Regions from separate parts of the Enterobacter sp. UPMP2052 genome, predicted to be linked through region 1. Evidence: predicted binding sites of a transcription regulator. Region 1 holds the regulator's gene; each other region holds the start of a gene.
What was found. Region 1 encodes Fur, which represses iron uptake genes when iron is present. Its sites were predicted from a motif close to ATAATAATGAGAACNACTATCAA; they were not measured.
Positions count from the first base shown of each region.

Region 2: the regulator Fur is predicted to act here: its motif matches at 3,854-3,876, upstream of sufA (Fe-S cluster assembly scaffold SufA).
Region 3: the regulator Fur is predicted to act here: its motif matches at 2,040-2,062, upstream of bfd (bacterioferritin-associated ferredoxin).

Region 1 covers NZ_JBSKJR010000001.1:2,030,035-2,039,940, forward strand. The annotation lists gene speF (ornithine decarboxylase SpeF) at 1-1,887, shown strand, start outside; gene potE (putrescine-ornithine antiporter) at 1,884-3,197, shown strand; gene pgm (phosphoglucomutase (alpha-D-glucose-1,6-bisphosphate-dependent)) at 3,342-4,982, opposite strand; gene seqA (replication initiation negative regulator SeqA) at 5,007-5,555, opposite strand; gene ybfF (esterase) at 5,739-6,512, shown strand; gene ybfE (LexA regulated protein) at 6,642-6,929, shown strand; gene fldA (flavodoxin FldA) at 7,085-7,615, shown strand; gene fur (ferric iron uptake transcriptional regulator) at 7,907-8,353, shown strand; gene chiQ (ChiQ/YbfN family lipoprotein) at 8,497-8,826, opposite strand; gene chiP (chitoporin ChiP) at 8,869-9,906, opposite strand, start outside.
Region 2 covers NZ_JBSKJR010000001.1:1,415,678-1,425,583, reverse strand. The annotation lists gene ACWKX3_RS06605 (diguanylate phosphodiesterase) at 235-1,455, shown strand; gene ACWKX3_RS06600 (MerR family transcriptional regulator) at 1,644-2,378, shown strand; gene ACWKX3_RS06595 (DUF3828 domain-containing protein) at 2,507-2,941, opposite strand; gene ACWKX3_RS06590 (CHAP domain-containing protein) at 2,943-3,311, opposite strand; gene sufA (Fe-S cluster assembly scaffold SufA) at 3,916-4,284, shown strand; gene sufB (Fe-S cluster assembly protein SufB) at 4,293-5,783, shown strand; gene sufC (Fe-S cluster assembly ATPase SufC) at 5,793-6,539, shown strand; gene sufD (Fe-S cluster assembly protein SufD) at 6,514-7,785, shown strand; gene sufS (cysteine desulfurase SufS) at 7,782-9,002, shown strand; gene sufE (cysteine desulfuration protein SufE) at 9,017-9,433, shown strand; gene ldtE (L,D-transpeptidase LdtE) at 9,531-9,906, shown strand, end outside.
Region 3 covers NZ_JBSKJR010000005.1:186,138-196,043, reverse strand. The annotation lists gene rplC (50S ribosomal protein L3) at 1-79, opposite strand, end outside; gene rpsJ (30S ribosomal protein S10) at 112-423, opposite strand; gene ACWKX3_RS15820 (prepilin peptidase) at 805-1,278, shown strand; gene bfr (bacterioferritin) at 1,262-1,738, opposite strand; gene bfd (bacterioferritin-associated ferredoxin) at 1,811-2,005, opposite strand; gene tuf (elongation factor Tu) at 2,183-3,367, opposite strand; gene fusA (elongation factor G) at 3,437-5,551, opposite strand; gene rpsG (30S ribosomal protein S7) at 5,648-6,118, opposite strand; gene rpsL (30S ribosomal protein S12) at 6,215-6,589, opposite strand; gene tusB (sulfurtransferase complex subunit TusB) at 6,714-7,001, opposite strand; gene tusC (sulfurtransferase complex subunit TusC) at 7,009-7,368, opposite strand; gene tusD (sulfurtransferase complex subunit TusD) at 7,368-7,754, opposite strand; gene ACWKX3_RS15770 (helix-turn-helix transcriptional regulator) at 7,754-8,476, opposite strand; gene fkpA (FKBP-type peptidyl-prolyl cis-trans isomerase) at 8,642-9,463, opposite strand; gene ACWKX3_RS15760 (protein SlyX) at 9,700-9,906, shown strand, end outside.

The DNA of each region.
Region 1 (9,906 bases):
ACCCACCTGCGCCCGCCGTTCTTCCGCGCCCTGGTGGACTACGTTGAGCAGGGCAACAGCGCATTTGATTGCCCGGGGCATCAGGGGGGCCAGTTCTTCCGCCGTCATCCTGCCGGAAATCAGTTCGTGGATTTCTTTGGCGAGACCCTGTTCCGCGCTGACCTGTGCAACGCTGACGTGGCGATGGGGGATCTGCTGATCCACGAAGGCGCACCGTGCATCGCCCAACAGCATGCGGCTAACGTCTTTAACGCCGATAAGACCTACTTCGTGCTGAATGGCACCTCATCGTCAAACAAAGTGGTGCTCAATGCCCTGCTCACGCCGGGCGACCTGGTGCTATTCGATCGCAACAACCACAAATCTAATCATCACGGTGCCCTGCTACAGGCGGGCGCAACGCCGGTCTATCTGGAGACCGCGCGTAATCCGTATGGCTTTATCGGCGGGATTGATGCGCACTGCTTCGAAGAGCGCTATCTGCGCGAGTTAATATCCGACGTGGCACCCGATCGCGCGCACGCACCGCGCCCGTTTCGCCTGGCGGTGATCCAGCTTGGTACTTATGACGGCACCATTTATAACGCCCGTCAGGTCGTGGATAAGATCGGTCATCTGTGCGACTACATCCTGTTTGACTCCGCCTGGGTGGGCTACGAACAGTTTATTCCGATGATGGCCGACTGCTCGCCGCTGCTTCTGGAGCTGAACGAAAACGACCCGGGCATTCTGGTCACTCAATCCGTGCATAAACAGCAGGCTGGCTTCTCGCAAACCTCGCAGATCCACAAGAAGGACAGTCACATTAAAGGCCAGCCGCGCTATGTGCCCCACAAGCGCCTCAACAACGCCTTCATGATGCACGCCTCCACCAGCCCGTTTTACCCGCTGTTCGCCGCGCTGGATATTAACGCCCGCATGCACGAGGGCCAGAGCGGACGCAATATGTGGATGGACTGCGTGGTAAACGGCATTGAAGCGCGCAAGCTCATTCTGGAAAACTGCCGGTTTATCCGCCCGTTCGTGCCTGAACAGGTCGATGGACGCCCCTGGGAGAGCTGGGATACGGCGGAAATAGCCACCGACCTGCGCTTCTTCCACTTCGTGCCGGGCGAACGCTGGCACGCCTTTGACGGCTACGCCGAGCACCAGTACTTCATCGACCCCTGCAAACTGCTGCTAACCACGCCGGGGATCAACGCCAGCAGCGGTGAGTATGAGGATTTCGGCGTACCCGCCACTATTCTCGCCAACTTCCTGCGCGAAAACGGCATCATCCCGGAGAAATGCGACCTCAACTCGATCTTATTCCTGCTGACGCCTGCGGAAGATATGGGCAAATTGCAGCAGCTGGTCGCCCAACTGGTGCGCTTCGAAAAGCTGCTCCAGCGCGATGCGCCATTAAAAGAGGTGCTGCCGTCACTCTATAAACAGCATCCGGATCGCTATGCGGATTACAGCCTGCGGCAAATCTGCCAGGAAATGCATGACCTGTACGCCCGTAATAACGTTAAACAGCTGCAAAAAGAGATGTTCCGTAAATCTCACTTCCCGCGCGTGATGATGAGTCCGCAGGAGGCGAACTACGCCTATCTACGCGGCGAGGTTGAGCTGGTTTCGCTGCGCGATGCTGAAGGACGTATCGCCGCCGAAGGCGCGCTCCCTTATCCACCGGGCGTGCTGTGCGTGGTTCCCGGTGAAGTCTGGGGCGGTTCGGTACTGCGCTATTTTGCGGCGCTGGAAGAAGGGATCAACCTGTTACCGGGCTTCGCACCGGAACTCCAGGGTGTGTACGTCGAGGAGTGTGACGGTCGTAAGCAGGTTCGCTGCTACGTCATCAAACGGTCTGCTGACCAGCCCGCGCTGCTGAAAGGAGAAGCATTATGAGCAAGTCGAACAAGATGGGCGTGGTGCAGCTGACCATCCTCACCATGGTGAACATGATGGGGTCCGGGATTATCATGCTGCCCACCAAGCTCGCCGAGGTCGGGACCATCTCTATTATCTCCTGGCTGGTGACCGCCGTCGGCTCGATGGCGCTGGCCTGGGCGTTTGCCAAGTGTGGGATGTTTAGCCGCAAGTCAGGCGGCATGGGAGGCTATGCGGAATACGCGTTCGGCAAGTCCGGCAACTTTATGGCGAACTACACCTACGGCGTGTCGCTGCTCATCGCTAACGTGGCGATTGCCATTTCAGCGGTGGGTTACGGCACGGAGCTGTTTGGCACCACGCTGAGTCCGGTGCAAATTGGGCTGGCGACCATCGGCGTGCTGTGGATCTGCACCGTCGCCAACTTCGGCGGCGCGCGCATCACCGGACAGCTCAGCAGCATTACCGTCTGGGGGGTGATTATCCCGGTAGTCGGGCTGTGCGTTATCGGCTGGTTCTGGTTTAGCCCGACGATGTACGCCAACTCGTGGAACCCGCACCATGTGCCGTTCTTTACCGCGGTAGGTTCGTCCATCGCCATGACACTGTGGGCTTTCCTGGGCCTGGAATCGGCCTGTGCCAACGCCGACGTGGTGGAAAACCCGGAGAAGAACGTGCCGATTGCGGTGCTGGGCGGTACGCTGGGGGCGGCGGTGATTTACATCGTCTCGACCAACGTGATTGCCGGGATCGTCCCAAATATGGATCTTGCCAGCTCTACCGCGCCGTTCGGTCTGGCCTTCGCGCAAATGTTCACCCCGGAAGTCGGGAAAGTGATTATGGGGCTGATGGTGATGTCCTGCTGTGGTTCGCTGCTCGGCTGGCAGTTTACCATCGCGCAGGTGTTTAAATCCTCGGCGGATGAAGGCTACTTTCCGAAAATCTTCTCCCGCGTGACCAAAGCCGATGCGCCCGTGCAGGGAATGCTGGCGATTGTGATTTTCCAGAGCGGCCTGTCGTTGATGACCATCAGCCCGTCGCTGAACAGCCAGTTCAACGTGCTGGTCAACCTGGCGGTGGTGACCAATATCATTCCGTATATCCTGTCGATGGCAGCGCTGGTGATCATTCAGAAGGTGGCGAAGGTCGAACCGCGCAAAGCAAAAGCGGCGAATATCGTGGCGCTGATTGGGGCCATCTACAGCTTCTATGCGCTCTACTCCTCCGGTCAGGAAGCGATGCTCTACGGCGCAATGGTCACGTTTATGGGCTGGACGCTGTACGGGCTGGTTTCGCCGCGTTTTGAGTTGACGAACAAACACAGCTAAAAAAAAGCCCGGTGGCGCTAGCGCTTACCGGGCCTACAAAATCAATGTAAAACGGCAACCCTGGGGTTGCCGTTTTTAGTGTTTTCTCCCTCTCCCTGTGGGAGAGGGCCGGGGTGAGGGCATCAGCCCGCACCACACCAGCACTTACGCGTTTTTCAGCACTTCGCTGACAATCTCTACCGCTTCTTTCTCAATCTGCTGACGGTGCTCAGCGCCGAGGAAGCTTTCACAGTAAATTTTGTACGCATCTTCCGTGCCGGACGGACGCGCGGCGAACCAGCCGTTTTCGGTCATCACCTTCAGACCGCCGATAGACGCGCCGTTCCCCGGAGCGGCCGTCAGGCGAGCCGTGATCGGATCACCGGCCAGAGTGCTGGCGCTGACCATTTCTGGCGAGAGCTTAGACAGCGCCGCTTTCTGCGCAGAGGTCGCGCTCGCCTGGAGACGGTTGTAGCTTGGCGCGCCAAAACGCTCCGCCAGCTCGTTATAGTGCTCCTGCGGGTTTTTACCGGTGACAGCGGTGATTTCAGCCGCCAGCAGACACATGATGATGCCGTCTTTATCGGTTGACCACGGCGTGCCGTCGAAACGCAGGAAGGAAGCCCCCGCGCTCTCTTCGCCGCCGAAGCCGAAGCTGCCGTTGTGCAGACCGTCAACAAACCATTTGAAGCCTACCGGCACTTCCACCAGCTTGCGGCCCAGCGCATCGACCACGCGGTCGATCATCGCAGAAGAGACCAGCGTTTTACCGACAGCCACCTCGTTGCCCCACTGTGGACGATGCTGGAACAGATAATTAATCGCCACCGCCAGATAGTGGTTCGGGTTCATCAGGCCGGCAGGCGTGACGATACCGTGACGGTCATAATCCGGGTCGTTAGCAAACGCCAGATCGAATTTGTCGCGCAGCGCCAGCAGGCCGGCCATTGCGCACTCTGACGAGCAGTCCATACGGATCGCGCCGTCTTTATCCAGGTGCATAAAGCGGAAGGTCTGATCGACGTGATCGTTCACGATGGTCAGGTTCAGCTTGTAGTGCTCGGCAATACGTTTCCAGTATTCGATACCGGAACCGCCAAGCGGGTCAACGCCCAGCGTCAGGCCCGCTTTCTGAATCGCCGCCATGTCGACGATCTCCGCCAGCCCTTCCACGAATGGCTGCACCAGATCCTGCTCTTTCACGTGGCCAGAGGCCATGGCCGCATCCAGAGAGATGCGCTTAACGCCTTTCAGATCGTCTGCGAGCAGCGCGTTGGCGCGGTCTTCCACCACTTTGGTGACGTTGGTGTCTGCCGGGCCACCGTTAGGCGGGTTGTATTTGATGCCACCGTCATCCGGCGGGTTGTGGGATGGCGTAATCACAATCCCGTCTGCCAGCGCGCCCCCTTTCTGGTTGTGCACCAGAATGGCGTTGGACACCGCAGGCGTTGGCGTAAAGCCATTGTTCTCTTGCACGATCACGTCGACGCCGTTTGCCGCCAGCACTTCCAGTACGGAAATGAAGGCCGGTTCAGACAGGGCGTGCGTATCTTTCCCAACATAGCACGGTCCGGTGACGCCGTTTTTGGCGCGCTCTTCCGCGATGGCCTGGGCAATGGCCAGAATGTGCGGCTCGTTAAAGCTGTGGCGCGCCGCGCTGCCGCGGTGGCCAGATGTACCAAACTTCACTGCGTGTTCTGCGTTGCCCACCACCGGCTTCAGCACGTAGTACTGGGCGGTCAGTTGAGCGACGTTAATCAAATCGCTTTGTTGTGCAGGTTGGCCTGCACGGCTGTGATTTGCCATTGCCTGGTCCTTCTGATGCAAGGGTTAAATTGTACCGCAAACCTTTTCAATCAATTCCGCCGGGAACTGCATGGACTGCATGATGTGTTCAATCATGCTGCACTTGCGGCCCGTGTTGGTATTGGTGATCACCCAGTACGGTGTACCCGGGACGTGTTTAGGTTTGGTTTGATTGCCATTTTGCAGCAGCGTCTGCTCATCGCCCGCGAAGTAAACGCGGGTACGACCATGCAGCGACTCGGTCGCTTCAGCAAACGCGGTGTTATCCAGTGAATAAAGTGTAGTCAGCACCAGCATAAAGCGGTTAACCGCCTTTTTCTGTTCTGCATACTCATCTGACAGCAGCAGCTCGCGCATCGCGCGCACTTTGTCTTTCACCGGCGCGACGGCAGGTTTTGCTTGTGCGGTAACACTCGGCTGAGAGACGACATCTTTAGTGGCTGGGGTAGCAGGCTGTGCGGCGGCGGAAATTTTGAGCATACGCCGTAAAATGTCGGACGCGCTCTCCCCGATATGCCGCGTCTGGCTGGCAATATACTGATAGAGTTCGTCATCAACTTCGATTGTTTTCATCTTAATCCAGTGCGATATCTTATCTGAATACAAGTCGTTGGGATTATAGGAGCAAATCCCAACAGCGGATAGCGTCAAACCAGGTTGGCGGCAAAAGTCGGATTAAACTGGATCCTTGCAGCCGGGCGGCAGAATGGACAACATGATACCCTAACCTGACATACGTAAAAAAAGAACTTTGCCATGAAATTGAATACCCGAGCGCAATCTGCACAATCGCCGAACAATAATTCTCCCATCGTACTGGTTCACGGCCTGTTTGGTAGCCTGGATAACCTGGGCATACTGGCGCGCGATCTGGTTGCCGATCATGACATTTTGCAGGTCGATATGCGTAATCATGGCCTTTCCGGGCGTTCGCCTGACATGACTTACGCGGCGATGGCGCAGGATTTGCTGGATACGCTGGATGCACATCAACTTGAGAAGGTCACTTTAGTCGGGCATTCCATGGGTGGCAAAGCGGTGATGGCGCTGACGGCGCTGGCACCGGAACGTATTGCTGGCCTGGTGGTGGTTGACGTGGCCCCCGTGGATTACGACGTGCGTCGCCACGACGAGATTTTCGCGGCGATCAATGCGGTCACGGAGTCTGGCGTGTCTACCCGTCAGCAGGCCGCAGCCGTCATGCGTGAACACCTCGATGAGGAAGGCGTGGTGCAGTTCCTGCTTAAATCCTTTGTCGACGGCCAGTGGCGTTTTAACGTCCCGGTACTTTGGGATCAGTATGCTCACATTGTCGGCTGGCAGCCGGTTCCCGCCTGGCAGCACCCTACCCTCTTTATTACCGGCGGCAATTCACCCTACGTGACCGAGGCGTACCGCGACGCACTGCTGGCGCAGTTCCCACAGGCTCGCGCGCACGTCATCGCCGGGGCGGGCCACTGGGTTCATGCAGAAAAACCGGAGGCGGTCCTGCGCGCTATCCGCCGCTATCTTACTGATACGGCGAATTGATTAAAAAGAGAGCGACTGGAAGACAGAGGGCTTCCAGTCGTTGGCGTGTCGTTTTCGGTGATGTATGATGGCGCGCTTATCGCCCGGGCATTAACAGGGCGGCTTGTTTTCCCCCGAAGTCTCTGAATCATGGCCAAAGAACAAACGGACCGTACGACACTAGACCTGTTCGCGAATGAGCGTCGCCCGGGACGACCCAAGACGAATCCGCTTTCGCGTGATGAACAGCTGCGTATCAATAAACGCAACCAGCTTAAACGCGATAAAAATCGTGGGCTTAAGCGTGTCGAACTGAAGCTCAACGCTGACGCTGTCGATGCGCTAAACGAGCTGGCCTCCGCCCGTGATATCAGCCGCAGCGAATTGATTGAAGAGATGCTGATCGCTCAGCTCAACGCGTTACGCAGCAAGGCATAAGTCTGAAAAACCCCCGTATTTCCCTTTTCATGTAGCACAGAGTGCAGTCCTGCGCGATAGCTGTTTCCGCAGGGTTGCCAGTTCTGCTATTATTGCCCTTATCCGTGGACAAATTGCGCCACCATACCATTAAGTTTCAAGAGGTTATTTTACTCATGGCAATCATCGGCATTTTCTTCGGCAGTGATACCGGCAATACCGAAAATATCGCAAAAAACATTCAAAAACAGCTCGGTAAAGACGTTGCCGATGTACATGACATCGCCAAAAGCAGCAAAGAAGACCTCGAAGGTTATGACATCCTGCTGCTGGGTATCCCGACCTGGTACTACGGCGAGGCGCAGTGCGACTGGGACGATTTCTTCCCGACGCTCGAAGAAGTGGACTTCAACGGCAAGCTGGTCGCCCTGTTTGGCTGCGGCGACCAGGAAGATTATGCGGAATACTTCTGTGATGCGCTGGGCACCATCCGCGACATCATTGAGCCACGCGGCGCGGCGATTGTCGGCCACTGGCCAACGGCGGGCTACCACTTTGAAGCGTCCAAAGGCCTGGCAGACGACAACCACTTCGTGGGTCTGGCTATCGACGAAGATCGTCAGCCAGAACTGACCGCTGAGCGTGTCGAAAAATGGGTGAAGCAGGTCCGTGAAGAACTGAACCTCGACGACATTCTTAACGCCTGATTTTCCTGCGGCGCAACTGCGGTTGCGCCCGCATGCCAGGTAAAACCGATTAAATTAATTGCTACAAACTTTTAACTTTTTCGCTCAGACCTGTACAATATCCCCCTGATAAAAAGTGGGCTCCATCGAACAAGTTTGTTGGTGATACCACGTTTTTATAAGCATACTTTGCCTGAGACTTGCAGTTTTCATTTAGCCATGGCAGTTCTATAATGAGACGCATTATCCCAGGTGCATTTTCTGTCACTTCTTCTTTTGAAGTGAAACGTTTAGCAACAGGACAGATTCCGCATGACCGACAACAATACCGCATTAAAGAAGGCTGGCCTGAAAGTAACGCTTCCTCGGTTAAAAATCCTTGAAGTGCTTCAGGGGCCAGACAATCACCATGTCAGTGCGGAAGACCTTTACAAGCGTCTTATCGACATGGGCGAAGAAATTGGGCTGGCAACCGTTTATCGTGTGCTGAACCAGTTTGATGACGCGGGCATTGTTACCCGTCATAATTTCGAAGGCGGTAAATCTGTTTTCGAGCTGACCCAGCAACACCACCACGATCATCTGATCTGCCTCGACTGCGGCAAGGTCATTGAGTTCAGCGATGATTCTATTGAATCACGCCAGCGTGAAATTGCCGCGCGCCACGGTATCCGTCTGACTAACCACAGCCTGTACCTGTATGGACACTGTGCGGAAGGCGATTGCCGCGAAGATGAGCACGCGCACGACGCGAAATAAGCAAACTTTCATACTCTGAGCCAGCCGCAAGGTTGGCTTTTTTTTTGCCTTAAAAAGCCCAGTGGCGCTGCGCTTACCGGGCCTACGGGCGATGACACCTCTGTAGGTTCGGTAAACGCAGCGCCACCGGGCGTCAAACAGCGCTATTGGTTATTATTACGAATTTCCTGCCAGATCTTATCGCAACGCTTCTCGACTTCCTGCTCGTTACCGGTCTGACGCGCCTGAATACAGGCCTGGTAATCCATCACGCGGACATTCTCCTGCGTCGCGAACTGTTCATGCGCTTTCTCTTTCTTCAGCACATTCAGCACGCTCTGGCAGGCTTCAACTTTCTCCGGCGAGCCTTGCGCGGTATTGATACAGGCGCTATAGGCCTCTTTCAGACGCGAATCTTCTTTCGGGGCCTGAGGCTGCGCACAGGCCACCAGCCCTGTTGCCAGCATCGCGACCATGACTACTTTTCTTTTCATCTGCCGTCTCCGTTTCGGCGGGCCACGCCCGCCGGGGTTTCATCAGAAAATAGTGAATGGCGCGATGACCATGAATTTCACGTCACGTTCATCCTGGAAGATATTGCCGTAACCGCCCGCATAGCTTGGGATATCGGAGTGGTTGTCATACTGCGTGAAGTGCAGTTTGAACATGGTGCCCTTGGCACGCCCGTCCTGCAGGGTGTAGCTAGCATCCAGACTGTAGGAGGACTCTTTCAGGCGGTAATTAGGATCGTAGTACGCATCCGGGGTTGCCATATCAGCAGGCTTCGCGTCCCACGCGTAAGCATAAGAAGCACCGACCGCCCAGCCTGGCAGATTCCAGTTTTTCAGGTCATACATTGCACCGAAGAAGACGGCTTTTTCACCGTCGGCGTTGAAGTCAGAGCGGTTATCCCACCAGATATCCAGACGACCGTTTGATGAGGCGTATGTTGGGGTCATACGCTGCAGGAAGTAACCCTGCTGCCCTTCCGCCTTCACCCACGTCCCTTCCAGACGCAGGTCAACCTGGCCCACCTTGTAACCGAAGGTCAGCGCCTGCAGCCATGCGGTACCGTCGTAGATATCGTTAACGGTGCCGTTGCTGGCTTTATCACGCGTGCCATAGAACTGATAGCTGGTGCTCAGCGGGCTGCCCACAACGTCGAATTTGTAGCTGGCTTTCGCGAAATACTGATCGATATAGCCTTCAGCCTGTCCGAAGGCGGCTTCCAGTACCAGGTCGTTTTTGAAGTCATACTTCGCACCCAGGGAGTGGAGGTAGTCCACTTTAGTGGTTTTATCGTTCTGGTAGAACTTATCCATCTCAATGTGCCACGGCGCTTTGTACTCGTTGGTCCACATATAGGAGAAGCTCAGCGCCCCGGCGTCACCGTAGTCAAAATTGGCCCCCGCTTCTGCGCCCTGATAGGTACCCGGCATGAAGCTCCAGTGTGGGGCTAGCAGCGTCTGTCCGGTTGGCTGAATATAACCTGCGCGCGCCCATACCGGGCCGTATTTGAATTTCGCCGCGGCCTTATAGAGGCTGATGCCGCTCTTATCCCCGGACCAGTCTTC
Region 2 (9,906 bases), 610 kb from region 1:
TTTATAACAAATATTGTTATTTAACATGTGGTTATGTGAAGTTAATTTTATGCGACTGTGTCAGGATATATTGTACAATGCGCGTTCTGAATGCTGTGTTGTACAGGATGCTTGCGGGGTGTGCGATCGCATGTAACTTATTGAGATGTAGATTATTTGTTAGCGAATTAATGTGCTATAACAGAACCCTACCCACAATGATTTGTGGCCGACCCTTTTAACCCCGGAACGAGCATGCTAACAACCATCATTTACCGCAGTCACATCTGCGAGGACGTTCCAGTAAAAGCACTGGAAGACATGGTAGGGGTTGCAAACAGGAAGAACCAACACGCGGACGTAACCGGAATTTTGCTGTTCAATGGAACGCATTTTTTCCAGTTACTCGAGGGACCCGAAGCGAGCGTTTTGGCAATCTATCAGAATATTTGCCGCGATCCGCGACATCACAATCTGGTGGAGCTGCTTTGCGACCATGGGCCTTCACGCCGGTTTGGTAACGTCGGGATGGAGCTTTTCGACCTGCGTAAATATGACAGGGACGAGGTTCTCCAGCAGGTGCTGGACAAAGGCACCACCAAGTACCAGATGACATACAACGACCGCGCGCTGCAATTCTTCCGCACGTTCGTTGAGGCTACGGAAAAAGCCAACTACTTTGAACTTCCCTCTGCGGATGCCTGGGATTTTGTTCAGGAAGAAACCGCGTTATCCGCACAGCCTGCTGTGGTGCCGAAGGGCGCAGACTGTAGCTTCGCGTTTCAGCCTATCGTTGACCCGTTTATGCAGCAGGTGGTCTCGTGGGAAGCGCTTGTCCGTACGGTGGATGGCGGATCGCCAGCGGACTATTTTTCATCACTCACGGGCAATGCCATCTATGAAGCCGACCTGAAAAGTAAGCAGGTCGCGCTTTCCATGGCCTGCGCGCTGGGGCTTCAGACCCAGACGCTGTCCCTCAATCTGCTGCCGATGACGCTGGTTAATGCGCCGAATGCGGTGGACTTTTTGCTCACGGCAATCGAAGCGAACGGCTTTGTACCGGAGCAAATCGTGGTGGAATTCACTGAAAGCGAAGCCATTTCACGCTTTGAGGAATTTAATCACGCCGTGAGACAGCTTAAAAGCGCCGGTATCAGCGTGACAATCGATCACTTTGGTGCCGGATTTGCCGGGTTGCAGCTTCTGGCTCAGTTTCAGCCGGACAGAATCAAGATAAACCGCGATCTGGTGGCGAACGTTCACAAAAGCGGGCCGCGTCAGGCGATTATCCAGGCGATCATTAAGTGCTGCGCTTCGCTTGAAATCCAGTTTTGTGCCGTAGGCGTTGAGCTGGCTGAAGAGTGGATGTGGCTGGAATCGGCTGGCATTTCTCAGTTCCAGGGGCATCTTTTTGCCAGCCCACGGTTGGGCGGCGTTCCAGCCATCGCCTGGCCTGAGAAAAAGTTCGAAATTTAATCAGGTTGTACACTATGACTCACGCATAGCTGTACGAACGATCAAATTTATACAACAATACATTAACGAGTGGATGGTTTGTACACCATCCACTTGTTCCAGGATGAGGAGTTAGTTATACAAATGCGTTGTACAATCTGATAAGGTAAGACGAGTTAGGTATGGAAGTATTGAGCGTGAGGGAGTTTATGGCCTATTACAGTATCGGCGAAGTCGCCGAACGATGCGGTATTAACCCCGTTACGCTGCGTGCCTGGCAGCGCCGTTATGGATTGTTAAAGCCACAGCGCAGCGAAGGGGGTCATCGGCAGTTTGACGATGAAGATATCCTGCGTATCGAAGAGATCAAGCGCCTGATGAAAAGCGGCGTGTCGGTCGGTAAAGTTAAAGCGTTACTTGAAAACAAAGAAGTATTGACCCAAAGCAGTTGGGTGGTGCTTCAGGAAGAGATGTTAACCGTTCTGCGCTACGCGAACCCAACAAAGCTGCGCGCCAAGATCAGCGAGTTTCGTCGCGACTACGCGATGGATGTGCTGATCGACATGATTATCACTCCCGTACGTCAAAAAATGAATCAGGACCAGAATACGGTGCGTCACATGGCGAGCCTGCTCGACGGCGTACTGATTGAATTTGCCATCACAAGCCTGGTTGAATCGCGCAAGAAAGTCGGCAAAGACGCGCTGCTGATTGGCTGGGAGTGTGATGACCGAACCCATCTCTGGCTCGAAGCTGCACGCCTGGCGTGGAAAGGATGGCATATTGACGTCCTGGCTGAACCCATTGATTCCCCGCGCCCCGAGCTTTTCCCGGGACAAAAAATCTTCGTCTGGACGGGAAAAACGCCTACGGCACGCCAGCAGGAACAGCTGGATCACTGGCGGGAACAGGGTTTTGCCGTGTCATTCCACGGGGCAGAATAATCGGTATAACGCGGCCACGCGATAATAATGTGATTGACGATGAGAACCCCGCCGATGCGGGGTTTATGCTTTCTGGTGAGACGATGTTTTCACGGATGAATTCCATTCATGATCCGTTGTAATGTGGTTCAGTTATTATCTCGTGCAGCGACGGATTGAATTTTCCATACACCATTCTCCTTAACCATACAGTCGATAACCGTGTGGGGATTTTTTTTGCCGTAAGTGATGCTGACGTTAACGCAAACCGGATCGGCATCATAAGAAGCTATCGACACATTTTGCGCCCAGTCGTCACCGATATATTGCGATTTGGTGAAAAAATCTGCGTCATAATATTCTTCATCGGCGTAGCGCGGATCCTGCGCATGACGCAATTTCTGCATAGTGCTTGCGGTGACGTAGGTATCAATGCGTCCGCTATCACTAATGGGAAAGTGGTCGTCATTAATCTGGTTCACGTACCAGCGATTAAATTCAAGCGCTCGCTGCATGGGAATTTGCATATCATCCGCTGCTGATGCGGTGGCGCTGAGGATGAGAAGAACGGCTACTTTTTTCATTTTAATAATGCCTGTAAAGCGTCACGGCAGGCTGTAACGTTCTGTACCGTGGTCCTGGATATAAGCTGTTTTGTCTGAAATCGGAATACCACGTTCCTGCGCCGTCGTATATGCATGCATGACCATATTCACCTGGGCCCGGCAGTGCATCAATGACTGCTACATCTCCAGCAACGGGGGTCCCGTACACTTTAACAAACCCTGCGTTTTCGAGCGACCGCCAGAAGTCTTTAGCATTAGCGCCTTCGATTTTTACGCCGCCAGCTCGAATGGCGGCAGCGACGGCACGCGCGCAATAATGGCCGGTATGAGCCTGAGCCTGAGCGTGGGTGTGGGCATAAGAAACGGCTTCTGATTTATTCCATGACATAAATTTTCCCTTTGTATGAACAATTAACAGGGAAACATTACGCCGAATATATTGAGCAAGATGTAAATAATGACGAAGCGATATTAACCAAAATAGATCGCATCCATGCTTAAACAAGGGTAAATAACCTCACTCAATACCTTTCGCGATTAAGCCTGTTCTTCGCAGGGATAAACGCTTTCCACACCCAGACTTTGAGAAATAGGGGTGATGTTTCACGAACCTTGCCGTTAACACTACGTCAGGCAATCAGCGCATAACCCAGCGGCAGGTTCCTGCAGAAACCCCTTAACGGCAACTCTTTGATTTAGCGTAAATTGCTAAAAACCGCAGAAACCAGAAAATCTATCTTAATAATAGGCATTTCCGATGCATATTTTACTTTTGCCGATTTTAATTCTCTCTTATTGAAAAATACGCCATTTATCAATGCATTGAACAATTCAAACCCTCCCTCCTGCAACCTGCTACAGGGTCTATGCTTAAGGAAAGTCGCCAAAAAGGGCGATTAAGCCGAAAGCCCCTGCTCGCAAGGGGTTGAAGTGATAATCGTTATCACTAACATGGTGTTATGCCCTGGTGGCTTATTAGATGAGGTGGACCTATGGAACTGCATTCAGAAACCTTCAATCCTGCCGATTTTGCCTGGCGTGGGCTAACGCTTACGCCCGCCGCTGCAGCCCACATCCATGAACTGGTGGCGAAGAAGCCCGAGATACTGGGCGTGCGTTTAGGCGTAAAACAAACAGGCTGCGCAGGCTTCGGCTATGTGCTGGATACCGTCACAGAACCTGCGAAAGATGACCTGGTGTTTGAAACTGACGGCGCGAAGCTCTACGTCGCGCTGCAGGCGATGCCCTTTATCGACGGCACCGAGGTTGACTATGTTCGTGAAGGTTTAAATCAGCTGTTTAAATTTCATAACCCGAAAGCCCAGAACGAATGTGGCTGCGGCGAAAGCTTTGGGGTATAGGCGGTACTATGTCTCGTAATACTGAAGCAACGAGTGATGTTAACACCTGGAGTGGCGGGCACCTCAACTATAAAGAGGGGTTCTTCACGCAGTTGCAGACCGATGAGCTGGCGAAAGGCATCAACGAAGAGGTTGTGCGTGCCATTTCGGCCAAGCGTAATGAGCCGGAGTGGATGCTCGAATTCCGCCTGAGCGCGTTTCGCGCCTGGCTGGAAATGGAGGAGCCGCACTGGCTGAAAGCGCACTACGATAAGCTGAACTATCAGGATTACAGCTACTACTCCGCGCCGTCCTGCGGCAGCTGTGATGACACCTGCGCCTCTCAGCCTGGCGCGGTCCAGCAAACCGGCGCTGACAATGGCTTCCTCAGTAAAGAGGTAGAAGACGCCTTCAACCAGCTCGGGGTACCGGTACGCGAAGGCAAAGAGGTGGCGGTGGACGCCATCTTTGACTCCGTCTCCGTCGCGACGACCTACCGTGAAAAACTGGGCGAACAGGGGATCATCTTCTGCTCGTTCGGTGAAGCGATCCACGATCACCCTGAGCTGGTGAAAAAGTACATCGGTACCGTGGTGCCGAGTAACGACAACTTCTTTGCGGCCCTGAACGCCGCGGTGGCTTCCGACGGTACCTTTATTTACGTGCCGAAAGGGGTGCGCTGCCCGATGGAGCTGTCGACCTATTTCCGTATCAACGCAGAGAAAACCGGTCAGTTCGAACGAACTATCCTGGTCGCCGATGAAGGCAGTTACGTCAGCTATATCGAAGGGTGCTCAGCGCCAGTGCGTGACAGCTACCAGCTTCATGCTGCGGTTGTGGAAGTGATCATCCACAAAGACGCGGAAGTGAAATACTCCACGGTGCAAAACTGGTTCCCGGGGGAAGGCAATACCGGTGGCATTCTGAACTTCGTCACCAAGCGCGCGCTGTGCGAAGGTGAGAACAGCAAAATGTCCTGGACCCAGTCGGAAACCGGCTCGGCCATCACCTGGAAATACCCAAGCTGCATTTTGCGCGGGGACAACTCCATCGGCGAGTTCTACTCGGTGGCGCTCACCAGCGGTCATCAGCAGGCGGATACCGGCACCAAGATGATCCATATCGGCAAAAACACCAAATCGACGATCATCTCGAAAGGCATCTCTGCCGGGCACAGCCAGAACAGCTATCGCGGGCTGGTGAAAATCATGCCGACGGCGACCAACGCCCGTAATTTTACCCAGTGTGACTCAATGCTGATCGGTGCCGACTGCGGGGCACACACCTTCCCGTACGTCGAGTGCCGGAACAACAGCGCACAGCTTGAGCACGAGGCGACAACCTCGCGCATTGGGGAAGATCAGCTCTTCTACTGCCTGCAGCGTGGGATCAGCGAAGAAGATGCCATTTCGATGATTGTGAACGGCTTCTGCAAGGATGTGTTCTCTGAACTGCCACTGGAATTTGCCGTTGAAGCCCAGAAACTCCTCGCCATTAGTCTTGAACACAGCGTCGGTTAAGGAAAGCACATGTTAAGCATTAAAGATTTACAGGTCAGTGTGGAAGATAAAGAGATCCTCCGCGGTCTCAACTTTAACGTCAAACCGGGCGAAGTCCACGCCATCATGGGGCCAAACGGCTCCGGGAAAAGTACGCTTTCTGCGACGCTGGCAGGACGAGAAGATTACGAAGTCACCCACGGCGCGGTTGAGTTTAACGGCAAAGATCTTCTGGAGATGTCGCCGGAAGAGCGGGCGGGCGAGGGCATTTTTATGGCCTTCCAGTATCCGGTGGAAATCCCCGGCGTCAGCAACCAGTTCTTCCTGCAAACCGCGCTCAACGCGGTACGCAAGTATCGCGGCCTCGACGCGCTGGACCGCTTTGACTTCCAGGATCTAATGGAAGAGAAGATCAAGCTGCTAAAGATGCCGGAAGACCTGCTGACCCGCTCGGTCAACGTCGGCTTCTCCGGCGGTGAGAAAAAGCGTAACGATATCCTGCAGATGGCGGTGCTCGAACCGGAACTTTGCATTCTGGATGAGACCGACTCCGGCCTGGATATCGATGCCCTGAAAATTGTGGCGGACGGGGTTAACTCCCTGCGCGATGGCAACCGCTCGTTCATCATCGTGACCCACTACCAGCGCATTCTTGACTACATCAAACCGGATTTTGTGCACGTGCTCTATCAGGGACGTATTGTGAAATCCGGCGATTTTACGCTGGTCAAACAACTGGAGGAGCAAGGTTATGGCTGGCTTACCGAACAGCAGTAATGTTCTCCAGCAGTGGCACCGCCTGTTTGAAGCGCAGGGCAATACCCGGTCTGAACAGGCTGAGCACCATTTGCAGCAGCTGCTGCGCCTCGGCCTGCCGACGCGTAAGCAGGAGAACTGGAAATACACCCCGCTCGATGGTCTGCTGAAGGGCGAATTTGTCACGCGCCTGGCGGACGTTAACCCGGCGCAGCGCGATGCGCTGGCGCTCACCCTGGATGCGGTGCGTCTGGTCTTTGTTGACGGGCAGTTCCGGCCTGAACTGAGCGACAGCACCCAGGAGAGCGGATTTGAGGTGGCGATCAATAACGATAGGCAGAACCTGCATGCGCCCGTGCAGCCTGAGGTTTTCCTGCACCTGACCGAAAGCCTGGCGCAGAGCGTGACGCATATTTCCGTCAGGCGTAACCAGCGCCCTGACAAACCGCTACTGCTGATGCACATCACCCAGGGGCTGGACGGCGATGAGATCAACACGGCGCACTATCGTCACCACGTTGAGCTGGCGGAAGGGGCGGAGGCGACGGTCATCGAGCATTATGTCAGCCTGAACGATACCCGCCATTTCACCGGGGCGCGCCTGACCATGAACGTGGCCGCGAACGCCCAGCTTCACCACATCAAGCTGGCGTTTGAAAACCCGGTGAGCCATCACTTTGCTCATAACGACATTGCGCTGGGGCCAGACGGCGCGGCCGACAGCCACAGCTTCCTGCTCGGCGGCGCGGTGCTGAGACACAACACCAGCACGCAGCTTAACGGTGAAAACACCACCCTGCGCATCAACAGCCTGGCGATGCCGGTGAAATCAGAAGTGTGCGACACGCGTACCTGGCTTGAGCACAACAAAGGCTACTGTAACAGCCGCCAGCTGCATAAAACCATCGTCAGCGATAAAGGGCGTGCGGTGTTTAACGGCCTGATCAATGTGGCGCAGCATGCGATCAAGACCGACGGGCAGATGACCAACAACAACCTGCTGATGGGCCGTCTGGCGGAGGTGGATACCAAGCCGCAGCTGGAGATCTACGCCGATGACGTCAAATGCAGCCACGGCGCAACGGTCGGGCGGATTGACGACGAGCAGATGTTCTATCTGCGCTCGCGCGGCATTGACCAGCAGGCCGCGCAGAAGATGATTATCTATGCCTTTGCCGCGGAGCTGACGGAAGCCCTGCGCGACGGCATACTCAAACAGCAGGTCCTGACTCGTATTGGCCAGCGTCTGCCTGGAGGCGAGGCATGAGTTTTCCCGTAGAAAAAATCCGGGCTGATTTCCCGGTCCTGACCCGTGAAGTCAACGGTCTGCCGCTGGCCTATCTCGACAGCGCGGCCAGTGCCCAGAAGCCCAATCAGGTCATTGACGCTGAAGCCGGGTTCTACCGCCACGGCTATGCCGCCGTGCATCGTGGCATTCACACGCTTAGCGCCGAAGCCACTCAAAGCATGGAAAACGTGCGTACTCAGGCCGCTGCGTTCCTCAACGCCCGCTCGCCGGAAGAGCTGGTCTTTGTGCGCGGCACCACCGAAGGGATCAACCTGGTGGCTAACAGCTGGGGCAGCGCGCAGGTGCACGCGGGTGATAACATCATCATCACACGGATGGAGCACCATGCCAATATCGTGCCGTGGCAGATGCTCTGCGAGCGCGTCGGTGCAGAGCTGCGCGTGGTCCCGTTGCATGACGATGGCACGCTCCAGCTGGCGCAGCTCGACGCGCTGCTGGACGAGCGCACGCGGCTGGTGGCGGTGACGCAGGTCTCTAACGTGCTGGGCACCGAGAACCCGGTAGCGGAGATCGTTGCGAAGGCGCATCAGGTGGGCGCGAAGGTGCTGATAGATGGTGCTCAGGCGGTGATGCACCACGCGGTGGATGTGCAGGCGCTGGATTGCGATTTCTACGTCTTCTCCGCCCATAAGCTTTACGGGCCTACCGGTATTGGCGTGCTGTACGTCAAAGAAAATATTTTGCAAGCTATGCCGCCGTGGGAAGGGGGCGGGTCGATGATCGCCACCGTCAGCCTGACGCAGGGCACCACCTACGCCCGTGCGCCGTGGCGCTTTGAGGCGGGGACGCCCAACACCGGCGGGATTATCGGCCTGGGGGCGGCGTTATCTTACGTCTCGGCCATCGGCCTTGAGGCAATTCATGAATACGAACAGCTGCTGATGCATTATGCGTTACAGGAGCTTGCCAGCGTGCCGGACCTGACGTTATACGGCCCAGCCAACCGCCAGGGCGTTATCGCCTTTAATCTGGGGAAACACCACGCCTATGATGTGGGGAGCTTCCTTGATAATTACGGCGTGGCGGTACGTACCGGACATCACTGCGCCATGCCGCTGATGGAGTGGTACCAGGTGCCGGCAATGTGCCGGGCATCGCTGGTGATGTATAACACGATGGAAGAGGTCGACAGACTGGTGGCTGGGCTGAAGCGCATTCATCAGCTGCTGGGTTAACAAAGAGGCGAAACATGGCAGAACTGCCGGATAAAGAAAAACTGCTGCGTAACTTCGGGCGTTGCGCAAACTGGGAAGAGAAGTATCTCTATATTATTGAGCTGGGACAGCGTTTGCCGCCGCTCGGCGAAGAGGCCCACAACCCGGATAATATTATTCAGGGCTGTCAGAGCCAGGTGTGGATTGTGATGCACCAGAATAGCGACGGCGTTATTGAGCTACAGGGTGACAGCGATGCCGCCATTGTAAAAGGGCTTATCGCCGTCGTGTTTATTCTCTATCACCAGATGTCTCCTCAGGATATCGTCGCCTTTGACGTGCGCCCGTGGTTTGAAAAAATGGCGCTCACGCAGCATCTCACCCCGTCACGCTCCCAGGGTCTGGAAGCGATGATCCGCGCCATCCGCGCTAAAGCCGCAATCATTAGCTAGACTTACAGGACAGCATTCATTCTGTTTCGCGAGGTGGTTCCCGCCTCGCTGGTTTTTCAGCTTTCTGGCGTTCTGTCAGTGAATAAGGAATCTCAGCATGAAGCGCGCGTCTTTCATTACTCTTATACTTTTAGGTTCGCTCGGTGCCCTTAATACGGCCCGTGCGGTGGATTACCCTTTGCCGCCCGTCGGCAGCAGGCTTATTGGCCAAAATCAAACGTACACCATTCAGGAGGGCGATAATAAACTGCAGGACATTGCGCGACGGTTTAACACCGCCGCACAGCTGATCCTTGAGACCAATAATACCATTGCACCGGTGAACCCCGCGCCGGGCACGGTCATCACTATACCGTCTCAAATGCTGCTACCGGACACCCCGCGCGAGGGGATTGTGGTGAACCTGGCAGAGCTGCGGCTCTATTACTTCCCGCCGGATGAAAACAGGGTAGAGGTCTATCCGCTTGGCATCG
Region 3 (9,906 bases), on a different contig from region 1:
TTACGGTTACTGGGATTGAAACGCCATCTTCAGTGAAGATGCGGGTCATGCCCACTTTTTTACCGACTAAACCAATCATTGTATCAACCTCTCAATCGCTCGATGACCTGATTAACCCAGGCTGATCTGCACGTCTACACCGGCAGCCAGATCCAGACGCATCAGAGCATCAACGGTTTTCTCAGTTGGCTCAACGATGTCAACCAGACGCTTGTGAGTGCGGATTTCGTACTGATCACGCGCGTCTTTGTTAACGTGCGGAGAGATCAGAACGGTAAAGCGCTCTTTGCGGGTCGGCAGCGGGATCGGACCACGGACTTGCGCACCAGTGCGCTTAGCAGTCTCGACGATTTCCGCGGTTGATTGATCGATCAGACGATGATCAAACGCTTTAAGGCGGATACGGATTCTTTGGTTCTGCATGAGACCAGAGCTCCAATTATTTTATAAACGAAAATGATTACTCCTCAAACCCATTACGATTGATGGGAGAGTGTAACCGTTCTTACGTAGCTCCCCAATTGGGAGCATTGTTGAGCAACAAAATGAGTCACTCCGGTTCTGATTGAACCCGCCGTCAATTACGACAAGCCCGCGCATTATACGTAAATATGCGCAAGACGCAAGTGTCGTTTAGAAAATAAGCGCCAGAGAGTCATTATGCGCAGCCCCTCGCAAACGTTCTGGCAACGCTTCGCTTTTCAACTCTTTCCTTGAAGCCGCCACGCAGGACTTCATTTTTCAATTTGTTAGCCGTCAACGTTGTGAGGAAGATGCGCAAAACCTCTTTTCAAGGATGATGACATGCTGACTGCCCTGCCCTTTCTCCTCATCTATTTATTGCTTACGGCTTTACTGGTACGCGAAGATGTTCGCTCCGGGTTACTACCGGACCGCTACGTGTGCCCGCTCCTCTGGACAGGACTGCTTTTCCAGCTTTGCCTTCACCCGCAGTTTCTCCCCAGCGCAGTGGCTGGCGCGATGGCAGGCTATCTGGGTTTCGCGGCAATCTACTGGGGGTATCGACTGGTTTGTCATCGCGAGGGGTTGGGCTATGGCGACGTAAAATACCTGGCGGCGCTAGGAGCATGGCATGGCTGGTGCATTTTGCCCGTTCTGGCACTCGCTGCTGCGCTGATGGCGCTCCTTTATCTTCTTATTCTCTCTTTATGGCATCCTGAAAAAGAGCCATTAAAAAACCCACTGCCTTTTGGACCATTTCTGGCAGCAGCGGGTTTATGCGTCGGCTGGCAAAGTCTGATTAACTTTCCACTTTGATCTGCGACTGAAGATAGTTCGGCAGGCCTATTTTGCTGATCAGATCCAGCTCGGTTTCAAGCCAGTCGATGTGGCCTTCTTCATCGGCCAGAATCTGAATCATCATGTCGCGGCTAACGTAATCATGGACGCTATCGGCATAGGCGATAGCCTCACGCAGATCTTTCGCTCCTTCAAGCTCAAGATTCAGATCGGAACGGAGCATCTCCTCGACGTCTTCGCCGATGCCCAGTTTGCCGAGATCCTGCAGGTTAGGAATGCCTTCAAGGAATAAAATACGCTCGATGTACTTATCGGCGTGTTTCATCTCATCGATGGATTCGTGGTATTCAACATCGTTGAGGCGCGTCAGGCCCCAGTTTTTGAACATTCTTGCATGAAGAAAATACTGGTTGATTGCGACAAGCTCATTTCCCAATAATTTATTGAGATAACTTATGATTTTAACATCACCTTTCATTATATAGTCCCTCCGCTTCCACTCATTGAAGCGTAGAACGGGCTACAGGGATGTCAAAAAAAAGAGAGGCGCTCAGGCAATCTCTTTGAATTCTGGGATCTGCATCAGTTCATCCTGCATGATCTCACGGGCAGCACGAACGCACTTACCGCATTGATTTCCCACTGGAACAAACTTGCGCAGTTGCTGGAAGGATTGTGGCTGAAATTGACGAACGGCCTGACGAATTTTTTTATCACTCACACCATTACAAAGACAAACGTACATACACACTCCCGTTCAAAATATGCGCAAAGTGTAAGTGAGAATGGTTATGATTACAATAGCACAAGCCGCAGGATACGCGTCGGGAGAGTACAAAAAATGCGAAAATTTGTGACAGCACTAAATCGCAGAAAACAAAAAAGGACGCCGAAGCGTCCTTTTTAATTCAGGGATAATTAATTAGCCCAGAACTTTAGCAACAACGCCCGCGCCAACGGTACGGCCGCCTTCACGGATTGCGAAACGCAGACCGTCGTCCATCGCGATTGGGTGGATCAGTGTCACAACCATCTTGATGTTGTCGCCTGGCATTACCATCTCTACGCCTTCTGGCAGTTCGATGGTACCGGTCACGTCAGTTGTACGGAAGTAGAACTGTGGACGGTAGCCTTTGAAGAACGGAGTATGACGGCCGCCTTCGTCTTTGGACAGGATGTACACTTCAGATTCGAACTTGGTGTGTGGCTTGATTGAGCCTGGCTTCGCCAGAACCTGACCACGTTCGATTTCTTCACGTTTGATACCACGCAGCAGAACACCAACGTTCTCACCAGCACGGCCTTCGTCCAGCAGTTTGCGGAACATTTCAACGCCAGTACAGGTAGACTTAGCAGTCTCTTTGATACCAACGATTTCAACTTCTTCACCAACTTTGATGATACCGCGCTCTACACGACCGGTAACAACGGTACCACGACCGGAGATGGAGAATACGTCTTCGATTGGCAGCAGGAATGGCTTGTCAATCGCACGCTCTGGTTCTGGGATGTAAGAATCCAGGAAGCCAGCCAGTTCGATGATTTTCTCTTCCCACTCTGCTTCGCCTTCCAGCGCTTTCAGCGCGGAACCACGAACGATTGGAGTGTCGTCGCCTGGGAAATCGTACTGAGACAGCAGTTCACGAACTTCCATCTCTACCAGTTCCAGCAGCTCTTCGTCATCAACCATGTCGCACTTGTTCAGGAACACGATGATGAAAGGAACGCCTACCTGACGACCCAGCAGGATGTGCTCACGAGTCTGAGGCATTGGGCCGTCAGTCGCAGCAACAACCAGGATCGCGCCGTCCATCTGCGCAGCACCGGTGATCATGTTTTTAACATAGTCGGCGTGGCCTGGGCAGTCTACGTGTGCGTAGTGGCGAGTCGGGGTGTCATATTCAACGTGGGATGTGTTGATGGTGATACCACGAGCTTTTTCTTCTGGTGCGTTATCGATCTGGTCGAATGCACGAGCAGCACCGCCGTAGGTTTTAGCCAGTACGGTAGTGATTGCAGCGGTCAGGGTAGTTTTACCATGGTCAACGTGGCCGATAGTACCAACGTTGACGTGCGGTTTTGTACGTTCAAATTTTTCTTTAGACACGGCTATATTCCTTACTATAGTGCTCTCCCCTTCGGAGAGAGCACGGGACTTAGGTTTTAATCCTGTGGATTACTTACCACGGGCTTCGATAACGGCCTGAGCAACGTTGTTAGGCGCATCATCATACTTCAGGAATTCCATGGTGTATGATGCACGACCTTTGGTCAGAGAACGCAGCTGAGTTGCATATCCGAACATTTCAGACAGCGGAACTTCAGCGTGGATCTTAACGCCAGTTACTTCGGATTCCTGACCGCGCAGCATACCGCGACGACGGCTCAAGTCACCGATAACGTCACCGGTGTTCTCTTCAGGAGTCTCTACTTCAACCTTCATGATTGGCTCAAGCAGAACTGGTTTCGCTTTCTTAAAGCCTTCTTTAAAGGCAATAGACGCAGCCAGTTTAAACGCCAGTTCAGAGGAGTCAACGTCGTGGTAAGAACCGAAGTGCAGACGAACACCCATGTCAACAACCGGGTAACCAGCCAGAGGACCAGCTTTCAGCTGCTCCTGGATGCCTTTATCAACGGCAGGGATGTATTCACCAGGAATTACACCACCTTTGATGTCGTTGATGAACTCGTAACCTTTAGGGTTAGAGCCCGGCTCCAGTGGGTACATGTCGATCACAACGTGACCGTACTGACCGCGACCACCAGACTGCTTAGCGTGTTTACCTTCAACATCGGTAACTTTAGAGCGAATCGCTTCACGGTAAGCTACCTGAGGTTTACCCACGTTCGCTTCAACGTTGAATTCACGCTTCATACGGTCAACGATGATGTCCAGGTGCAGTTCACCCATACCAGCGATGATGGTCTGGTTAGATTCTTCATCAGTCCATACGCGGAATGATGGGTCTTCTTTAGCCAGACGGCCCAGAGCCAGACCCATTTTTTCCTGGTCAGCTTTGGTTTTTGGTTCAACGGCGATAGAGATTACCGGCTCTGGGAATTCCATACGCTCCAGAATGATCGGGTGATCCGGGTTACACAGTGTGTCACCAGTGGTCACGTCTTTCAGACCGATTGCTGCAGCGATGTCGCCCGCACGAACTTCTTTGATCTCTTCACGTTTGTTAGCGTGCATCTGTACGATACGGCCAAAACGTTCACGCGCCGCTTTCACGGAATTCAGGATGGTGTCACCGGAGTTAACCACACCAGAGTAAACGCGGAAGAAGGTCAGGTTACCCACGAATGGGTCGGTAGCAATTTTGAACGCCAGTGCAGAGAACGGCTCGTCATCACTTGCGTGACGCTCAGCCGGAGTATCTTTACCGTCGTCCAGGATGCCGTTGATCGCAGGAACGTCAACCGGGGATGGCAGGTAATCAATTACCGCATCCAGCATCGCCTGAACACCTTTGTTCTTGAACGCAGAACCACAGGTTACCAGGATGATTTCGTTGTTCAGAACGCGCTGACGCAGAGCTTGCTTGATCTCTTCTTCAGTCAGTTCTTCACCACCCAGGTATTTTTCCATCAGCTCTTCAGAAGCTTCCGCTGCGGACTCGATCAGGTTCTGGTGCCATTCGTCAGCCAGGTCCTGCATGTCTGCTGGGATATCTTCGTAAGTGAAGGTAACGCCTGCGTCTTCTTCGTTCCAGTTGATGGCTTTCATTTTCACCAGGTCGATAACGCCGGTGAAAGCTTCTTCAGCACCGATTGCCAGCTGCAGCGGAACAGGGTTCGCGCCCAGACGGGTTTTGATCTGACCAACAACTTTCAGGAAGTTAGCACCCATACGGTCCATTTTGTTAACGAACGCGATGCGTGGAACTTTATATTTGTTCGCCTGACGCCATACGGTTTCAGACTGTGGCTGAACACCACCAACTGCGCAATAAACCATTACCGCGCCGTCAAGAACACGCATGGAACGTTCTACTTCGATGGTGAAGTCAACGTGCCCTGGGGTGTCGATGATGTTTACGCGATGCGGTTCGTACTGCTTAGCCATACCTGACCAGAATGCAGTAGTCGCTGCGGAGGTGATAGTAATACCACGCTCCTGCTCCTGTTCCATCCAGTCCATGGTGGCTGCGCCGTCATGAACTTCACCGATTTTATGGTTTACACCGGTGTAGAACAGAATACGTTCGGTAGTAGTGGTTTTACCGGCGTCGATGTGCGCACTGATACCGATGTTACGGTAGCGTGCGATGGGTGTTGTACGAGCCATTTGATTCCTCGTTTATATCTTTAGGCGTTCAGTTAAGTAACCCAGAGCGGGCGGCTTCTCTGAAGCGCCCGCCTGGTGACTATGACTCCGAAGGGATTACCAACGGTAGTGTGCGAACGCCTTGTTGGCTTCTGCCATACGGTGAACGTCTTCACGTTTCTTAACTGCAGTACCTTTGTTGTCTGCAGCATCAGAAAGTTCGTTCGCCAGACGCAGAGCCATGGATTTATCACCGCGTTTACGAGCAGCTTCAACGATCCAACGCATTGCCAGAGCATTACGACGAACCGGACGAACTTCAACTGGAACCTGGTAAGTAGAACCACCAACGCGGCGAGACTTAACTTCTACAGTCGGGCGCACGTTGTCGAGAGCGACTTCGAAAGCTTCCAGTTCATTTTTACCAGAACGCTGAGCCAGGGTCTCAAGCGCGCTGTATACGATTGCTTCTGCAGTAGATTTTTTACCATCTACCATCAGGATATTTACAAATTTTGCCAGCAGTTCTGATCCGAACTTCGGATCTGGAAGAATTTTACGCTGACCAATGACGCGACGACGTGGCATGGGAATACTCCGTTGTTAATTCAGGATTGTCCAAAACTCTACGAGTTTAGTTTGACATTAAGATAAATCAGTTTGGCCTTACTTAACGGAGAACCATTAAGCCTTAGGACGCTTCACGCCGTACTTGGAGCGAGCCTGCTTACGGTCTTTAACACCAGAGCAGTCAAGCGCACCACGAACGGTGTGGTAACGAACACCCGGAAGGTCTTTAACACGACCGCCACGGATCAGGATCACGGAGTGCTCCTGCAGGTTGTGACCTTCACCACCGATGTAGGAAGTCACTTCAAAACCGTTAGTCAAACGCACACGGCATACTTTACGCAGTGCGGAGTTTGGTTTCTTAGGAGTGGTGGTATATACACGAGTACATACGCCACGTTTCTGCGGGCAGGCTTCCAGCGCAGGCACGTTGCTTTTTGCAACTTTGCGAGCGCGTGGTTTGCGTACCAGCTGGTTAACTGTTGCCATTAAATAGCTCCTGGTTTTAGCTTTTGCTTCGTAAACACGTAATAAATCGACCTCATACAATATGAGGACGCGAAATTTTAGGGCCACGTCGAAAAGGTGTCAAGAAATATACAGCGATCTCAAATCACCAGTTCATTTGACTGGCATGCTTCACAGTAAGATTGACGAAATCAGTATAGCCAACCACGTCAATTTTGGCTGAAATTTGACCAGTAAGACCTCGCGCATCCAGATCGTCTTTAAGCGCAGAGAGGGATATGGGGGCATTGCTGAGAATTTCAACGAAGCGACTGCCGTCGAGCGCTGCGATGACCCCATCCTGTATCAGCAGGAGATCATCACCTTCGCGCAGCATGCTCAGTAGCGCGTCGATATCACATTGCCAGGGTGAATGACTCAGGGTATGGAGCATGACGGCCTCAGAAAGTCAGAACAGTATCATAGTGAGAAAGGTGTTCGCGCAGCGCACCGGAGGGCAGGATCGTCGCATCCAGCACGAAAGGCGTCTTATCATTGAGCCCGCGAGCGGCTAATGAATCAGCGCACACATAATATGTATCAATGTCATAGAGCGGCAGCACCTTAAAGGTCGCGATGTAATCGCGCGCGAGGATAGCCTGCGGGTGTTGGCCTGCCAGCAGCTGGAAAACCCCGTCGCCCAAAAAGAACACGCCGATATCTTCCGTTAAGGCTGATGTCGCCAGTAACGCATCCAGCCCTTCTCTGCCTGACGTGCTCCCGTGGGGTGCCGAGGTAAATACAAAAGCGACACGTTTCATCAGAATTGCACCACTCTGTCGCAGGTCAGCGCAGCCTGCGCCAACGCGCCAAGGCCACTGAGCGAAAATCCAGGCTGCAGGTTCGCGCCAGGTAACCCAAGACGTTCGGCCTCTGCGGCATCGGTAATGCCGCGGCGCAGCGCGGCGGCCACGCAGATGTGCAGCTCAACGCCCTGCGTTTCATTTAACGCCTGCCAGGCACGCACCAGGTCAAACTCATCGTTCGCCGGCGACGTAAACCGGTTGGCGTTATAGACCCCTTCCCGATAGAAAAAGACGCTCGCCAGCTCGTGCCCGGCTTCAATGAGCGCATGGGCGAACTGCAACGCGCTGCTGGCCTGCTGGGTGCCGTATGCCGGGCCTGTCACCATTAACGCAAAACGCATTACTTATCTTGCCCTGCGAAATCACCGCTTTTGAACTGACGGATGTACAGATAAACGGTGTGCTTAGAGATATTCAGACGGTCGGCCACCTGGTTAATGGCATCTTTGATATCAAAAATCCCTTTCTCGTAGAGATTCAGCACGATCTGACGATTCTTGGCGTTGTTGGAGACGTTGCGATCGGCATTCACTTCTTCGATAGTGAACTCCAGCGTCTGGGTCACAAGATCTTCAACCGATGAGGCAAAGTTCACGGACGAGCCAACGTCTGGTGTCTCCGGCGGAACGAAGGTGCTCATAATTTGCGAGAACGGCACATCAAGGTTCATGTTGATGCACAGCAGCCCGATAACGCGGTGCTCGCGGTTGCGAATGGCGATGGTTTCAGATTTCATCAACACGCCGCTTTTGGCGCGGGTGAAATAGCATTTAGAGACGCTGCTGTCCGCGCCGGTCATATCATGCAGCATACGCAAAGCAAGGTCGGTGATGGGCGAACCAATTTTACGGCCGGTATGTTCACCGTTCGCAATACGGATGGCGGAACACTTCAAATCTTGCAAGGAGTGCAAAACGATTTCGCAGTGGGACCCAATGAGCATCGCTAACCCGTCCACCACCGCTTCGTAGGATTTCAGAATATCGAAGTCGGTCTGATCGAAAGGACGTTGATCCAGCAAATCAAGCTCACTGGTTTCGTTGGTTAAAAGCGACCTGGACATGAAAAAAACACTCCTTTTCAGGAGCCTGTCGTTACGTTGTCAGGGCAGGCTCATTATCTACACGGACAACTAAATTAATACAGCGTGTATAACGCTTTCCAGTGTTAATTATCTCTGCCCCACAATAAAAAAACCGCCGCCTTAAAGGCGGCGGCGTTTATCGCATTACTTCTTCGCGTCTGCTGCTGCTTTTTGGTCAGCTGCAGCGTCTGGTTTCGCATCCGCTTTCGGAGCCGGTTTGATGTCCAGCAGCTCTACATCAAAGACCAGCGTAGAGTTGGCAGGGATACCCGGAACGCCCGTTTTGCCGTAAGCCAGATCCGGTGGAATGACCAGCTTGATTTTACCGCCTTTCTTGATGTTCTTCAGGCCTTCAGTCCAGCCAGGGATAACACCATCCAGACGGAAGGAGAGCGGTTCACCACGGGTATAGGAGTTATCGAACTCTTTACCATCGGTCAGCGTACCTTTGTAGTTAACCACTACGGTATCGCTGTCTTTCGGAGACGCGCCGGTACCTTCTTTCTCTACTTTATAGACCAGGCCGGTAGAGGAGGTTTTTACGCCTTTTTCTTTAGCAAAGGCATCGCGGTAGGCTTTACCTTTTGCTTCGTTATCTTTCGCATCTGCTTCCATTTTGGTCTGAGCTGCGCCTTTCACGCGTGCTTCAAACGCCTGCAGAGTTTGCTCGATTTCCTGGTCAGACAGTTTGCTCTTGTTGGCAAACGCATCCTGAACACCCGCGATCAGCTGAGTTTTGTCCAGTTTGATGCCCAGTTTTTCTTGCTCTTTCAGAGAGTTTTCCATGTAACGACCCAGAGACGCGCCGAGTGCATAGGCGGATTTCTGGTCGTCATTTTTAAACGCCGCTTTGCTGTCTGCAGTCGCAGCAGGCTTCGCAGCAGTATCAGCAGCGAAAGACAGCGGTGCGTTCAGCGCAACTGCCATCGTGGTCGCCAGCAGCGTAACTTTAAACAGTGATTTCATCCATATCTCCAGGGCCTGGGGACTCTCACCCCAGCATTAAACGTAAATGAGTGACGTACTATAAATCGTTGCGGAAGAAATCTACAGACAGACACTTCCAATTCTCGCCTCTTTTCAGACTATTTTTGTTTAAATAAGTTTCTTGCCAAGGGGATGGATACTGTACTTAAGGATAAACTCAGTTAAACTTCGCCGCCGCTGGCCCACGAAAGCGTTAGATATAAACGAGGTGAATGATGAAGGACACAATGATTGAAGCGAGACTGGCTGAACTGGAAAGCCGCCTGGCTTTTCAGGACATCACCATCGAAGAGCTTAACCAGACGGTGACTGCGCACGAACTGGAAATGGCAAAACTCAGGGACCTGATGCGACTGCTCACTGAAAAGGTGAAGGCCACGCAGTCATCGCACATTGCCTCTCAGTCTGAAGAGACGCCCCCA